Linked DNA regions of Martelella mediterranea DSM 17316. The protein of the gene in region 1 interacts with the protein of each later gene in a pairwise test. Links are inferred from orthologs where the notes say so. Each region holds a gene or a part of one and is shown in the gene's direction. Other genes may lie near its edges.

Region 1 (7,593 bases):
CGAGATCAACCCGCTGATCGTCATGGAAAACGGCCGTCTGCGCGTCCTCGACGCCAAGTGCTCTTTCGACGGCAACGCGCTGTTCCGCCACGACGATGTGCGCGCCCTGCGCGACACCACGGAAGAGGATGCCAAGGAAATCGAGGCCTCCAAGTATGACCTCGCCTATGTCGCGCTCGACGGCAATATCGGTTGCATGGTCAATGGCGCAGGCCTTGCCATGGCGACCATGGACATCATCAAGCTCTACGGCGCCGAGCCCGCGAACTTCCTCGATGTCGGCGGCGGCGCGTCCAAGGAAAAGGTTACGGCGGCGTTCAAGATCATCACCGCCGATCCGGCCGTGAAGGGCATTCTGGTCAACATCTTCGGCGGCATCATGCGCTGCGACGTTATCGCCGAAGGCGTGATCGCCGCGGTCAAGGAAGTCGGTCTCAAGGTGCCGCTGGTCGTCCGTCTCGAAGGCACCAATGTCGAACTCGGCAAGAAGATCATCAACGAGAGTGGCCTCAACGTCATCTCCGCCGATGATCTCGACGACGCGGCCCAGAAAATCGTTTCGGCCGTTAAGGAGGCCTGAGTACCCATGTCCATTCTGGTAAACAAAGACACCAAGGTTCTGGTTCAGGGCCTCACCGGCAAGACCGGTACCTTTCACACCGAGCAGGCGCTTGCCTATTACGGCACCAAGATGGTCGGCGGTATCCACCCGAAGAAGGGCGGCGAGCAGTGGAGCTCGGGCGTTGACGGCACAAATCTGCCGATCTTCGCTTCGGTTGCCGAAGGCAAGGAAAAGACCGGCGCCGATGCATCCGTGATCTACGTTCCGCCGGCTGGCGCGGGCGCTGCGATCCTGGAAGCCATCGAAGCCGAAATTCCGCTGATCGTCTGCATCACCGAAGGCATTCCGGTGGCCGACATGGTCAAGGTCAAGGCCAGGCTCGACAAGTCGAAGTCGCGCCTGATCGGCCCGAACTGCCCCGGCGTTCTGACGCCGGAAGAATGCAAGATCGGCATCATGCCGGGCTCGATCTTCAAGAAGGGCTCCGTCGGCGTTCTGTCGCGCTCCGGCACGCTTACCTATGAGGCCGTGTTCCAGACCACCAATGAAGGCCTCGGCCAGACCACGGCCGTCGGCATTGGCGGCGACCCGGTCAAGGGCACCGAGTTCATCGACATGCTGGAAATGTTCCTGGCCGACGACGCCACCCAGTCGATCATCATGATCGGCGAGATTGGCGGCTCGGCCGAGGAAGAGGCTGCCCAGTTCCTGAAGGACGAGGCCAAGAAGGGCCGCAAGAAGCCGATGGTCGGCTTCATCGCGGGCCGTACCGCCCCTCCCGGCCGCACCATGGGCCATGCCGGCGCTGTTATCTCCGGCGGCAAGGGTGGCGCTGAAGACAAGATCGAGGCGATGGAATCGGCCGGCATCACCGTGTCGCCGTCTCCGGCGCGTCTTGGCAAGACGCTGGTTGAAGTCCTGAAGGGCTGATCCAGTTGAGAAAGATGTCGTGGCGACCGGCGGGTCGCCACGAAAATACCGTTTTCCGCGTGATGTCACGGCGGCTCGACGGAATTTCAGAGGGTGGACCGGCGTGAGGCCGGTTTCACCGTTTCAAGCGGGAGGCGGACGAATTCGTCCGCGCGTGCACATGTCCAGGCAAGAAGCCAACGAACAATTTCTCCTGACCTCGTTTCTCGATGGGGCGAATGCCACCTATATCGAGCATCTCTACGCGGCCTATGAGGATGATCCGAATTCGGTGTCGGAAGAATGGCGCGATTTCTTCAAGGCGCTCGGCGATGATCCGGACGCGGTGAGGAAGGCGGCCGAGGGCGCGTCCTGGAAAAAGGACAACTGGCCGGTAAAGCCCGCCGACGAGCTGACCGCCGCCCTTGACGGCAATTGGGGCGATGTCGAGCGCGTTGTGGAGAAGAAGCTCACCGCCAAGGCGGCGGCCGAGGGTGCCGCCCTTTCCGGCGAGGAAGTGCTGCGCGCCACCCGCGATTCCGTGCGCGCGCTGATGATGATCCGCGCCTTCCGCATGCGCGGCCATCTGCACGCCAAGCTTGACCCGCTCGGTCTCGCCGGCATGGCGGACGACGATTACAACGAATTGTCGCCCCAGGCCTACGGCTTCACCGAGGCCGATTTCGACCGCCCGATCTTCATCGACAATGTCCTGGGACTGGAATACGCCACGATCCCGCAGATGGTCGATATTCTGACCCGCACCTATTGTTCGACGCTCGGCGTCGAATTCATGCACATCTCCAATCCGGAGGAAAAGGCGTGGATTCAGGAGCGGATCGAAGGTCCTGAAAAGAGCATCACCTTCACCGAGAACGGCAAGAAGGCGATCCTGCAGAAGCTGGTCGAGGCCGAGGGCTTCGAGAAATTTCTCGATGTCAAATACAAGGGCACCAAGCGTTTCGGCCTGGATGGCGGCGAGTCGCTGATCCCGGCCATGGAGCAGATCATCAAGCGCGGCGGTTCGCTGGGCCTGAAGGAGATCGTGCTCGGCATGCCGCATCGCGGCCGCCTCAACGTGCTCTCGCAGGTGATGGCCAAGACCCACCGCGCGATCTTCCACGAGTTCAAGGGCGGCTCGTTCAAGCCCGACGACGTCGAGGGTTCCGGCGACGTGAAGTACCACCTCGGCGCGTCCTCGGACCGCGAATTCGACGGTAACAATGTCCACCTGTCGCTGACGGCGAACCCCTCGCATCTGGAAATCGTCGATCCGGTGGTGATGGGCAAGGCCCGCGCCAAGCAGGATATCCTCGCCACCCAGCGCGAGGGCGAGATCGTTCCGCTTTCCGAGCGCGCCAAGGTCATGCCGCTCTTGCTGCACGGCGATGCCGCCTTTGCCGGCCAGGGCGTGGTGGCCGAGGTTCTGGGGCTTTCGGGCCTGCGCGGCCATCGCGTGGCCGGCACGGTGCATTTCATCGTCAACAACCAGATCGGCTTCACCACCAACCCGGCCTTCTCGCGCTCCTCGCCCTATCCGTCGGATGTGGCGAAGATGATCGAGGCGCCGATCTTCCACGTCAATGGCGACGATCCGGAAGCCGTGGTCTATGCCGCCAAGATCGCGACCGAGTTCCGGATGAAGTTCCACAAGCCGGTCGTCATCGACATGTTCTGCTATCGCCGCTTCGGCCATAACGAGGGCGACGAGCCGTCCTTCACCCAGCCGAAGATGTACAAGGCGATCCGTGGTCACCAGACCGTGACCCAGCTCTATGCCGAGCGGCTGATCAAGGAAGGCCTGATCACCAAGGACGAGTTCGAGCAGATGCTTTCCGACTGGAAGGATTTCCTCGAACAGGAATTCGAGGCCGGCTCCTCCTACAAGCCGAACAAGGCCGACTGGCTGGACGGCGAGTGGTCGGGCCTGCGCGCCGCCGACAATGCCGATGAGCTGCGCCGCGGCAAGACCTCGGTTCCGATGAAGACGCTGAAGGAAATCGGCAAGAAGCTGACCGAGGTTCCGGAAGGCTTCAACGTGCACCGCACCGTGCAGCGCTTCCTCGACAACCGCGCCAAGATGATCGAGACCGGCGAGGGGATCGACTGGGCCATGGGTGAGGCGCTGGCCTTCGGCGCGCTCTGCCATGAGGGCTTCAAGGTCCGTCTGTCGGGTCAGGATGTCGAGCGCGGCACCTTCTCGCAGCGCCATTCGGTGCTCTACGATCAGGAAACCGAGGAGCGCTATATCCCGCTCCAGCATATTCACCAGGCGCAGGGCCGCTACGAAGTCGTGAACTCGATGCTTTCGGAGGAAGCCGTGCTCGGCTTCGAATACGGCTATTCGCTGGCCCGCCCGAACGCGCTGACGCTGTGGGAAGCCCAGTTCGGCGATTTCGCCAATGGCGCGCAGGTGATCTTCGACCAGTTCATCTCGTCGGGCGAGCGTAAATGGCTGCGCATGTCCGGTCTCGTCTGCCTTCTGCCGCACGGCTATGAGGGGCAGGGGCCGGAGCACTCGTCCGCCCGCCTGGAGCGCTGGCTGCAGATGTGCGCCGAGGACAACATGCAGGTTGCCAACTGCACCACGCCAGCGAACTATTTCCACATTCTGCGCCGCCAGCTGAAGCGCGACTTCCGCAAGCCGCTGATTCTGATGACGCCGAAGTCGCTGCTGCGCCACAAGCGCGCAACCTCGACGCTGTCGGAAATGGCGGGCGAGACCGCGTTCCACCGCCTGTTGTGGGATGACGCGGTCGAGCACGACACGCCGATCAAGCTGGTCAAGGATGCCAAGATCCGGCGCGTGGTTCTGTGCTCGGGCAAGGTCTATTACGACCTGTTCGAGGAACGCGAGAAGCGCGGCATCGACGACATCTACCTTCTGCGCGTCGAGCAGCTCTATCCCTTCCCCGCCAAGGCGCTGATCAACATGCTGTCGCGCTTCAAGAACGCGGAGATGGTATGGTGCCAGGAAGAGCCGAAGAATATGGGCGCATGGTCGTTCATCGAGCCTTATCTGGAATGGGTGCTGACCCATATCGACGCCAAGCACACCAGGGTGCGCTATGCCGGTCGTCCGGCGGCTGCTTCCACGGCCACAGGCCTGATGTCGCGCCATCTGGCGCAACTCGAGGCCTTCCTGGAAGACGCGCTCGGCGAGTGATTTGAACTTTCCCAGCATGCCGGTCGAGGAGCCCGGCATGCGCAAACCGCCTCAAGGCGTTTTGAAACAGACATTATCAAGATCGGGACTTTTGAAATGGCCACTGAAATCCGCGTTCCCACTCTGGGCGAATCCGTTACCGAGGCGACGGTCGGCACCTGGTACAAGAAGGTCGGCGACGCGATTGCCGCCGACGAGCCGATTGTCGAGCTTGAAACCGACAAGGTGACCATCGAGGTTCCCGCACCCGCCGCCGGCGTGCTGTCGGAAATCGTCGCCGCCGAAGGCGAGACGGTTGAGCTGAATGCCCTGCTCGGCCAGATCGGCGAGGGCGACGCCGCCGCCGCCAGCGAGAAGAAGGAAGAAAAGCCCAAGGAAGAGGCGCCGAAGGAAGAGGCCAAGGCTGAAGAAAAGGCCGATGGCAAATCCGGTGATATGCCGGCCGCTCCCGCCGCCGCCAAGATGATGGCCGAGAAGAACATCTCGGAAGATCAGGTCGAAGGCACCGGCAAGCGCGGCCAGATCCTGAAGGGCGACGTGATTGCCGCAGCCGCCAAGGGCACGTCCTCGCCCGCTCCGTCGGACACGAAGGCGCCGGCGCGCGGCCCCTCAAAGGTCGAGGATGCCGACCGCGAAGAGCGCGTCAAGATGACCCGCCTGCGCCAGACCATCGCCAAGCGTCTCAAGGACGCCCAGAACACGGCCGCGATGCTGACCACCTTCAACGAGGTGGACATGACGGCGGTGATGGAGATGCGCAACAAGTACAAGGACCTGTTCCTGAAGAAGCACGACGTCAAGCTCGGCTTCATGGGCTTCTTCACCAAGGCCGTCTGCCACGCGCTGAAGGAAATCCCGGCGGTGAACGCCGAGATCGATGGCACGGACATCATCTACAAGAACTTCTGCCACATCGGCATGGCCGTCGGCACCGACAAGGGCCTCGTGGTCCCGGTCGTGCGCGATGCCGACCAGATGTCGATTGCCGAGATCGAGGCCGAGATCGCGCGTCTCGCCAAGGCGGCCCGTAGCGGCCAGCTTTCCATGGCTGACATGCAGGGCGGCACCTTCACGATCACCAATGGCGGCGTCTACGGCTCGCTGATGTCCTCGCCGATCCTGAACGCGCCGCAGTCCGGCATTCTCGGCATGCACAAGATCCAGGAGCGGCCGATGGCGATTGGCGGCCAGGTCGTCATCCGCCCGATGATGTATCTGGCGCTGTCCTACGACCACCGCATGGTCGATGGTCAGGAAGCGGTGACCTTCCTGGTGCGCGTCAAGGAAACGCTGGAAGATCCCGAACGCCTCGTTCTCGATCTCTGATCAACAAAACCTGGGGGCCGGGACATGAGCATCGAATTCCTGATTACGGCGCTGATTGTTGTTCTGGCTCCCGGCACGGGCGTGGTCTACACGCTCGCGACAGGGCTGGCGCAGGGCAGGATGGCAAGCGTGGCGGCCGCCTTGGGCTGCACGCTCGGCATCATTCCGGCAATCCTGGCCTCCGTCTTCGGCCTCGCCGCGCTGTTTCATACCAGCGCGCTGCTTTTCCAGACGGTCAAGTTCGCCGGTGTTGCCTATCTGCTCTATCTGGCCTGGCAGACGCTGAAGGATCGCGGCGCAATGCGTGTCAGCGGCGAGGGCGTCGAGCGGCGCAACCTTTTCCAGATCGCCCGCAACGGCTTTCTCATCAATATCCTGAACCCGAAGCTCTCGATCTTCTTCCTCGCCTTCCTGCCGCAATTCGTTTCGCCGGCTGCCGCTTCGCCGGTCCTTGAGATGCTGGCGATGTCGGCCGTGTTCATGGCGATGACCTTTGCGGTCTTTGTCGTCTACGGTCAGTTTTCCGGTCTGATGCGTGACCGGGTGCTTTCGAGCGAGCGGGCAATGGCATGGATGCGGCGGAGCGTGGCGCTGGCCTTTGCCGGTTTCGGACTGAAGCTGGCGCTCTCCAGCCGCTGACAACATGCCAAGGAGTTTTCCGTCAGTCATGTCTTCGTCCGCTTCGATTGTCTCTGCACTGGCTGTCGCGTTGACGATTGCTGGCTGTCAGAAAAAGGAGCCCTTCGATATGGCTGCCGTCTCCAGCAATCTCGAAGTCTTCTCCATGGACAGCGCGGCCATGAAGGCGAACTATCTGGTAGAAGTCCCGATCGGCGAGCTTGAACTACCGGATGGCCGGCTCGTCGCGATGGACCCGCTGGTGATGCCGGAAATGGAATCATTCGAACGGAAGGTTCCCGAAGGCGTCTACCCGGTGACGTTCATCCGGGGCGACGAAGAATATGCCCGACCCGCGCTTCTGGTGATCCGTTTCTCGGATGAGCCGGTCGAGCGCTTCGAACTGGCAACGCGACCGGGACAAAACGTGGAAGACCTCGAAGAGGGCTATTTCTATGGCATTCCGGTCGACACCGGACTTGCCGCATTTGCCAATAGCGGCTTTGCCGCCGCCGAGAAGAAGCGCGACGCCGAGGAACGCGAAAGGCACGGTGACGACTATATCTCCTATTACGACGATGTGCTCGCCGAGGCGCTGCCGGGCGACAGCAATGATGAGCATGTGCTCCACCATCCCATAGAGGGCGATTTCGGTGCGGCGGCGATCAGCCAGTCAGGCTGGGGCGACGGGTTTTACCCGGTGATATGGGGGCTTGCCGCAGACGACAGCCCGGTGCTTGCCTTTATCGATTTCTATGTGATCGAGAACGGCGAGGGGCTGGAGCCCGGCGAACTTGCCAGCCGCAGGGCGCTGGATGCGATGACCGAGCAGCAAAAAGCGGATAATGTCGCCGCATATGACGCCATGAAGATGGGCGATATGAATGGCTTTGCCGCCTATGTCGACGACAAACGGATCAAACCCGAGGATCCGGTCATCCTTACGGGTGGGTCATTCATGGCGGAGGCGATCAGGCTGAACAACGCAGAGGCGCTGAAGATCATGATGGAC
Region 2 (6,978 bases), 1.3 Mb from region 1 along the record:
GCCCATGATCTCGCGGTTCTTCAGAACGGCGTTTTCGCCTTCCAGAACCTGGACGATGGTCGGGCCCGAGCACATGAAATCGACGAGCTCGCCGAAGAACGGACGCTCCTTGTGCTCGGCGTAGAAGGCTTCCGCCTCGCGCTTTGCCATCCATACCCGCTTGGAGGCGACGACGCGAAGGCCGTTTTCCTCGAAGACCTTGGTGATCGCGCCGGTCAGGTTGCGCTTGGTGGCATCCGGCTTGATCATCGAAAAAGTGCGTTCAATCGCCATGTCGTCGTCCTTTGCGTTCATGAAATTTGGCCGGTGTATAAAGCGGTTTCGGCCAGAATGGAAGCAGGCGGACACGACGAATTTGTTCAGCCGTCGATTATGACGTTTCGGTGAAGCCCTGGCAGCGTTCGAACCAGTTCATCACCGGGTCATTGGCGTCAAGGATGTCCGGATTGCCGGTCTTGAACGCCCATTGCAGCGCGCCGAAGACGATGTAATCGGCAAACAGCGGCTCGCTGCCGCCGATAAAGGGCTGGCTCTTCAGCATCACCCTCAACGGCTTCAGCTTGTCGGCGAAAGCGGCGATTTCCGCCTCGCGACCGGTCGCGACCTCTTCGAGCGTCGACCCGAGACGGGCTTCCCGGCTTTCGCGGAAATAGGCCTGATCGACCGGGGACAGCATGTCGTGGATATGCTTGAGCGCGATCCGGGTGATGGCGGGATGCAGCGTCGACTGGGAATAGGCCTCGACGAAGCGCGCCATGCCGGCCCCGCCCTCGCCCTTGAACAGCGACGGCGCGTCCGGATAGGTCTGCTCCAGATAGAGCGCGATCGCGAAACTGTCGGCGATCAGCTTGTCGCCGTCCTTCAGGATCGGCACGGTTTTCGAAAACCCGTTCTCGAGCTTGGCGATCTCGGTGAAGCCGACGGGTTTTTCCTCAAAGTCCAGCCCCTTATGCCTGAGGGCCAGGATGATTTTCCAACAATGGGGGGAAAAGCGGATGTCGGGATCGGCGCCGCAAAGCGTGTAGAGAATTCGAACCATGAGAAACTCCTTCGTCGCGGTTGAAACGTTAGCACGTCATGCGGTGATGACGCATGAGACTTATTGCTGAAACCATCAAAATTTCTCGCTGGTGTACGGCCGGCACGGCGCTATTCTGCCGCAAAAGGAGAGCTAAATGTTACAGCACTACCGCCGTTTCGCCGCCTATAATGCCTGGGCCAACGCCCTTGTCTACGCCGCGGCGGCCGAACTGTCCGACGAGGAATATCGTCGCGATCTGGGCGCCTTCTTCCCGTCCGTCCACGCCACCCTCAATCACATCCTCTATGCAGACGGCGTGTGGATGACGCGGTTTGCGGGCAAAGACACCGGTCCGGTTCTGCTCGACACCATCCTGTTCGATGATTTCACGGCGTTGAGGGCGGCGCGCCAGGCGATGGACGAGAACATCATCGGCTTCATCGACGGGCTCGACAGCGTCGAAGGAACATTTTCCTATCAGCGCGGCAACCCACCCAAGACCTATACCGACCGGATCGGCACCACGCTTGCGCATTTCTTCAACCACCAGACTCACCACCGCGGCCAGGTCCACATGATGCTGACGGTGCTCGGGCAACCGTCGCTGGCATTGGACATGAACTACTTCCTGCGCACCCCCGAAGGAAGCGTGCTGCCGCAAGGCTGAAGAGCGCTTGCCAAGCGGTGCGGTTTCAGACAAAACCGCTGGCATGATCTCGATATCCGACCTTACCGTCCGCGTCGCCGGACGCCTGCTCATCGAAAACGCCTCCGTTTCCATCCCCGACGGGATGAAGGCGGGGCTTGTCGGGCGCAACGGCGCCGGCAAGTCGACGCTGTTTCGCGTTCTGACCGGCGCGCTTGCGCCCGAGACCGGCACGGTGTCGCTGCCCAAACGCGCGCGGATCGGCCAGGTGGCGCAGGAGGCGCCCGGCACGGAAGACCCGCTGATCGATATCGTGCTCGCCGCAGACAAGGAACGCGCCGCGCTGCTCGCCGAAGCCGAGACCGCGAAGGACCCCGATCGGATCGCCGAAATCCACACGCGGCTTGCCGATATCGATGCCCATTCGGCCGAAGCGCGCGCGGCCAGCATTCTCTCCGGCCTTGGCTTCGACGAAGCCGCCCAGAAGCGTCCCGCCTCTTCGTTTTCCGGCGGCTGGCGCATGCGCGTGGCGCTGGCTGCGGTGCTGTTTTCCGAGCCCGACCTGCTGCTGCTCGACGAGCCGACCAACTATCTCGATCTCGAGGGCACGCTCTGGCTGGAGGATTATATCCGCCGCTATCCCTACAGCGTGATCATCATCTCGCATGACCGCGATCTCCTGAACACCGCGGCCAACGCCATCGTCCATCTCGACCAGAAGAAGCTGACCTTCTATCGCGGCTCCTACGACCAGTTCGCCCGCCAGAAGGCGGCCCAGGACGAGCTGCAGATGAAGGCGCATGCCAAGAACGAGGCCCAGCGCAAGCACCTGCAAAGCTTCATCGACCGGTTCAAGGCCAAGGCTTCCAAGGCCCGCCAGGCGCAAAGCCGGGTCAAGGCGCTGGAGCGGATGGGCACGGTGTCTGCGGTAATCGAGGATCACGTGCAGGGCTTCTCCTTCCCGGCGCCGGAAAAGATACCCGCCTCCCCGATCGTCGCGATCGAGGACGGCGCTGTCGGCTATGCGCCGGGAAAGCCGATCCTGACCGGGCTCAACCTGCGCCTCGACAATGACGACCGGATCGCACTGCTTGGGGCCAACGGCAACGGCAAATCCACCTTCGCAAAGTTCATCTCCGGCCGGCTGAAGCCGGAAAGCGGAACGCTGAAGCTCGCCCCCGGTCTTCTCACCGGCTTCTTCGCCCAGCACCAGATCGATGACCTCGTGCCCGACGAAAGCGCGATCGCCCATGTGCGCAAGCTGATGCCGGCCGCCCCCGAACCGAAGGTGCGCGCCCGCGTCGCCCAGATGGGCCTTGCAACGGAAAAGATGGATACGCCGGCCCGCGACCTTTCCGGCGGCGAGAAGGCGCGGCTCCTGATGGGCCTTGCCGCCTTCCACGCGCCCAACCTGCTGATCCTCGACGAGCCCACCAACCATCTTGATATCGACAGCCGCAACGCGCTGATCCAGGCGCTGAACGATTATCCCGGCGCCGTGATCCTGATCTCGCATGACCGCCATCTGATCGAGGCCACCGTCGACCGGCTGTGGCTGGTCCATGACGGCACGGTGAAGAATTATGACGGCGATCTCGAGGATTACCGCGAGCTGATCATCTCCGGCGGCAAGCCGAAGGCAACGAAGATGCCGGTCGAGGATACGCGTTCGAAGGCCGAACAGCGCCGAAGCGCCGCCGACCGGCGCGCCTCGATGGCGCCGCTGAAGAAGCAGATCGATCAGGCCGAGAAGAAGACCGCGAAGATCGAGGCGATCATCGCCAGGCTCGATGCCGATCTGGCCAACCCGAAGCTCTATACTCAGTCGCCTGAAAAGGCGAAGGTGATGATCCAGGCGCGCGCGAACGCCGCGGCGGAGCTTTCCAAAATCGAGGAAGAATGGCTGGCGCTGTCGGCGAAATACGAGGCCGGCATGGCTGACTGATCGTCGGTCGCGGAAGCATTGCCGGTGAAGACTAGAGCAGTTTCACGGAAACGCGAAACTGCTCGATCTCTTTGGTTTGGCGCATTTTCGCGGACGTCAGGTATTCCCATCTGACTGCGAAATGCTCAGGGTCACCGGCATCTGTCCGAGGACGTGTCACCCGGCTGCTATCCAGTGCGCCCCAGCATCTTTTCATCCGATGCGCTTTCGGCCGGTTTGATGCCGAGGCGGTCGAACACCGCGATCAGGAGCTTGGAGCGGTTCATCGTGTAGAAATGGAACTCGGAGATGCCGCGCTTCTGCAGATCGAGCACCTGCTCGGCGGCGATATCGGCTGCAACTTCGAAATGCGCCGCAGGATCATCGACAAGGTTTCCGAGCCGCTTTTCGAGGAAATCCGGAATGCTCGCACCGCACATCGCCGCAAAACGCTTGAGCTGATTGAGGTTCTGAACCGGCATGATGCCGGGCAGGACCGGGATCGTCACCCCTGCCCTGCGCACATCGTTCAGGTAGTCCTCGAACACGTCATTGTCGAAGAAAAACTGGGTCAGGGCGCGGTCGGCGCCGTTATCGGCCTTGGCCTTGAGCATGGCGATATCGGCGGCGCGGTCGGCGCTTTCGGGATGTTTTTCGGGATAGGCGGAAACCGAGATATCGAAATCGTCGATCGCCTTCAGTCCGGCCACCAGCGCGGCGGCATTCGCGTAGCCGCCGGGATGCGGGCGATAGGCCGTGCCCACGCCATCCGGCGCGTCGCCGCGCAGGGCGACGAAGCGTTTCACGCCGGCATCGCGGAACCGGCGGATTACGTTATCGACCTCGCTGCTGGTGGCCTTGACCACCGTCAGGTGCGAGGCGGTGACGAGATCGGTTTCATCGATCAGGCGCTTGACGGCGTCGAAGGTCGGGGCCTGGCTGGATGCGCCGGCGCCATAGGTGACGGAAACGAAGGCGGGACCGTAGGCCGAGAGCGCCTCCACCGCCCGCCACCAGCCGGCGGCGGCGTCCTCGCTCTTGGGCGGAAAAAATTCGAACGAATACTCGATCGGCCGCGTCAGCGCGCCGGTTCCATCGGTCATTGCCTCAGACACTCCTCGCAAAAGTCTTTTCATTGCCGCCGGCCACCAGCCGGCGGGGATCGCGCGCAAGCCACACCGTCACCGTCAGGGACGGTTCGCTTGCGGCCGCGAACGGAAGATCAATCACCTTTTCCACGTCAAGACCGGCTTCCTGCATCCAGTCTTCCATCGCCTGATGGGAAAAGCCGAGACGCAGATGCGCATGGTCGGCGCGCAGATATTCCAGGTCATGCGGCGCGAAATCGATCACCGCCAGCCGTCCGCCCGGCCGCATCACGCGCGCGGCCTCCGCGATCGCGGCATCGGGGTTTTCGAGGAAATGCAGCACCTGATGGATGATCACCAGATCGAAATCCTCGCTTTCAAGCGGCAGGTTTAGAATATCACCGAGCCGGACGACCGCGCGGGTCAGCCCCTCGGCATCGAGATTGGCGCGGGCGACGGCCAGCATGTCGCGGCTGGCATCGATGCCGACGGCGCGGCGATAGACATCCTTCAGCAACAGCAGCATGCGCCCTGTGCCCGTGCCGAGATCGAGCATGTTCTGCACCGGCTTGTCGCCGATCAGGCTGACGAGGCATTCTTCCACCTCGGCCTCGGAAATGTGAAGGCGGCGCATCTGGTCCCACTCGCCGGCATGCTGGGCGAAATAGGCCTCCGCCTTTTCCGCCCGCGCCTGCTTGACTGCCGCAAGGCGGGCGACGTCGCGCTCCAGCGCCGAATCCTCCAGCGATGCATGGGCGAGAATCTGGCGCACGAGGCGCGCGGGCGGACCTTCGTCGCGAAGCCGGAAATAGGCCCACGCCCCCTCCTGATAACGATCGATCAGGCCAGCTTCGGAAAGCAGTTTCAGGTGGCGCGAGATGCGCGGCTGCGACTGGCCGAGAATGTCGGTAAGATCCGAAACCGTGAGGTCGCCCGCCGAAAGCAGCGCAATCAGCCTGAGCCGCGTGGGCTCGCCCACCGCCTTCAGCACCTCCACCATGGTCTCCAAATCGAATTTCGCCATCTACCGACTTTCATCAAGATATAAAGATATCTTTATATAGATTGCGAGATTTTCGCAAGCCCGCTGATGAAGCATGGTACAATAGCAGAGCGGTGCTGCCCACCATCGCGACGTGGCGTAAGCGAAACAGCGAACCTGATCAGCCGCAAATAAGGCAAGAAAAACACGGCGCCGTTCGGCACCGCCAGTTTTCTGATAAACGCCTCGCCACATTCCGCGTCATCCTCGGGCTAGACCCGAGGATCCAGGCAGCCCGGCAGGGGCTTGCCATAAATCTTCGCAAATTCAGTGACTTAATCCGCCTGGATGCTCGGATCAAGTCCGAGCATGACCCAAGACGAGGGGCCGGTGACCAATGATGGTCAAAGCCGCAGCTTTGCCTGCAGTCTGACGACGGCGTTCAGTGCCGTGCAGCTGTCTCGCAATTCAATGTCGGCTTATCAGCCGTTGAGGAACGGCATCGGGTCGACGGCGGTGGTGTTGTCGCGGACCTCGAAGTGGACCATGGGGCGCTGCGCCTTGCCGCTCATGCCGGAGGTGGCGATGGTCTGGCCGCGCTGGACGCTGTCGCCGCGCTTGACCTTCAGCTCCTCGGCATAGCCGTAGACAGTCACCCGGCCATCGTCATGGCGGATCAGGATCGCATTGCCATAATCGGAGAGCCCATCATCGGCATAGACCACGACGCCGTTTTCGGCCGCCTTGATCGGCGTGCCCTGCGGAACCGAGATATCGATGCCCTCGCTGATATCGTCGCCATAGGGCTGGCCGAAGCCGACGACCACCGCGCCCTTGACGGGCCAGCGATAGGTGGCGATGCCCGTGCCTTCCGGCACGTCCTCGCCCGCGTCGGTTCTCACGGCAACCTCTTCCACGACGGCCGCCGTTTCGGCGGCCGGCGGCTGGTAGGGCTTGGGGCTGTCGGCGGTCTGAGCGGTCTTGTTGACCGGCGTGGTCGGCGCTGCGACGGCGGTCTGCACCGGGGCCGTCGGCTGGGCCGGCGCGCCCTGGCTCGGAATGACGAGCTTCTGGCCGATGCGGATATTGGCCGAGGTCAGCCCGTTGGCCGCCTTCAGCGCATCGACCGTGACGCCATAGGATTTCGCGATCGTGTAGAGGCTGTCGCCGCTCTTGACGGAATAGGTATTGCCGTCGCCGCTCTCGCCGTTGCGAGCGGCGGAAGCCGTGCTGGTCGCCTCCACGCTCTGACGCTCGCGAACGCCCGCCGTTCCCGGCAGAACAGCGACGCGCTGATCGGGCGTATCGGAGGGAATT

What was found.
Region 2: the proteins of Mame_RS10535 (region 1) and Mame_RS16410 interact in binary tests that used the Escherichia coli proteins (3 or more experiments, as listed by UniProt). The link is inferred for Martelella mediterranea DSM 17316 from one-to-one orthologs.

Annotation. Positions count from the first base shown.
Region 1 is NZ_CP020330.1:2,249,629-2,257,221, forward strand. The notes cover bases 1,324-4,837. They hold Mame_RS10535 (2-oxoglutarate dehydrogenase E1 component), read left to right. Parts: upstream 1,324-1,652; coding sequence 1,653-4,637; downstream 4,638-4,837. Other genes in these bases: sucD (succinate--CoA ligase subunit alpha), read left to right, coding at 1,324-1,492; odhB (2-oxoglutarate dehydrogenase complex dihydrolipoyllysine-residue succinyltransferase), read left to right, coding at 4,734-4,837. Also shown: sucC (ADP-forming succinate--CoA ligase subunit beta), read left to right, coding at 1-580; more of sucD, read left to right, coding at 587-1,323; more of odhB, read left to right, coding at 4,838-5,963; Mame_RS10545 (LysE family translocator), read left to right, coding at 5,988-6,602; Mame_RS10550 (DUF4241 domain-containing protein), read left to right, coding at 6,712-7,593. UniProt on the Escherichia coli protein: E1 component of the 2-oxoglutarate dehydrogenase (OGDH) complex which catalyzes the decarboxylation of 2-oxoglutarate, the first step in the conversion of 2-oxoglutarate to succinyl-CoA and CO(2).
Region 2 is NZ_CP020330.1:3,526,578-3,533,555, forward strand. Bases 1,273-4,171 are described here. They hold Mame_RS16410 (ABC-F family ATP-binding cassette domain-containing protein), read left to right. Parts: upstream 1,273-1,731; coding sequence 1,732-3,612; downstream 3,613-4,171. Other genes in these bases: Mame_RS16405 (DinB family protein), read left to right, coding at 1,273-1,688; metF (methylenetetrahydrofolate reductase [NAD(P)H]), read right to left, coding at 3,780-4,171. In the rest of the region: ndk (nucleoside-diphosphate kinase), read right to left, coding at 1-273; Mame_RS16400 (glutathione S-transferase family protein), read right to left, coding at 371-1,039; more of Mame_RS16405, read left to right, coding at 1,176-1,272; more of metF, read right to left, coding at 4,172-4,694; Mame_RS16420 (ArsR/SmtB family transcription factor), read right to left, coding at 4,699-5,703; Mame_RS16430 (LysM peptidoglycan-binding domain-containing protein), read right to left, coding at 6,144-6,978. UniProt on the Escherichia coli protein: Genetic data indicate it may be involved in ribosome assembly or function.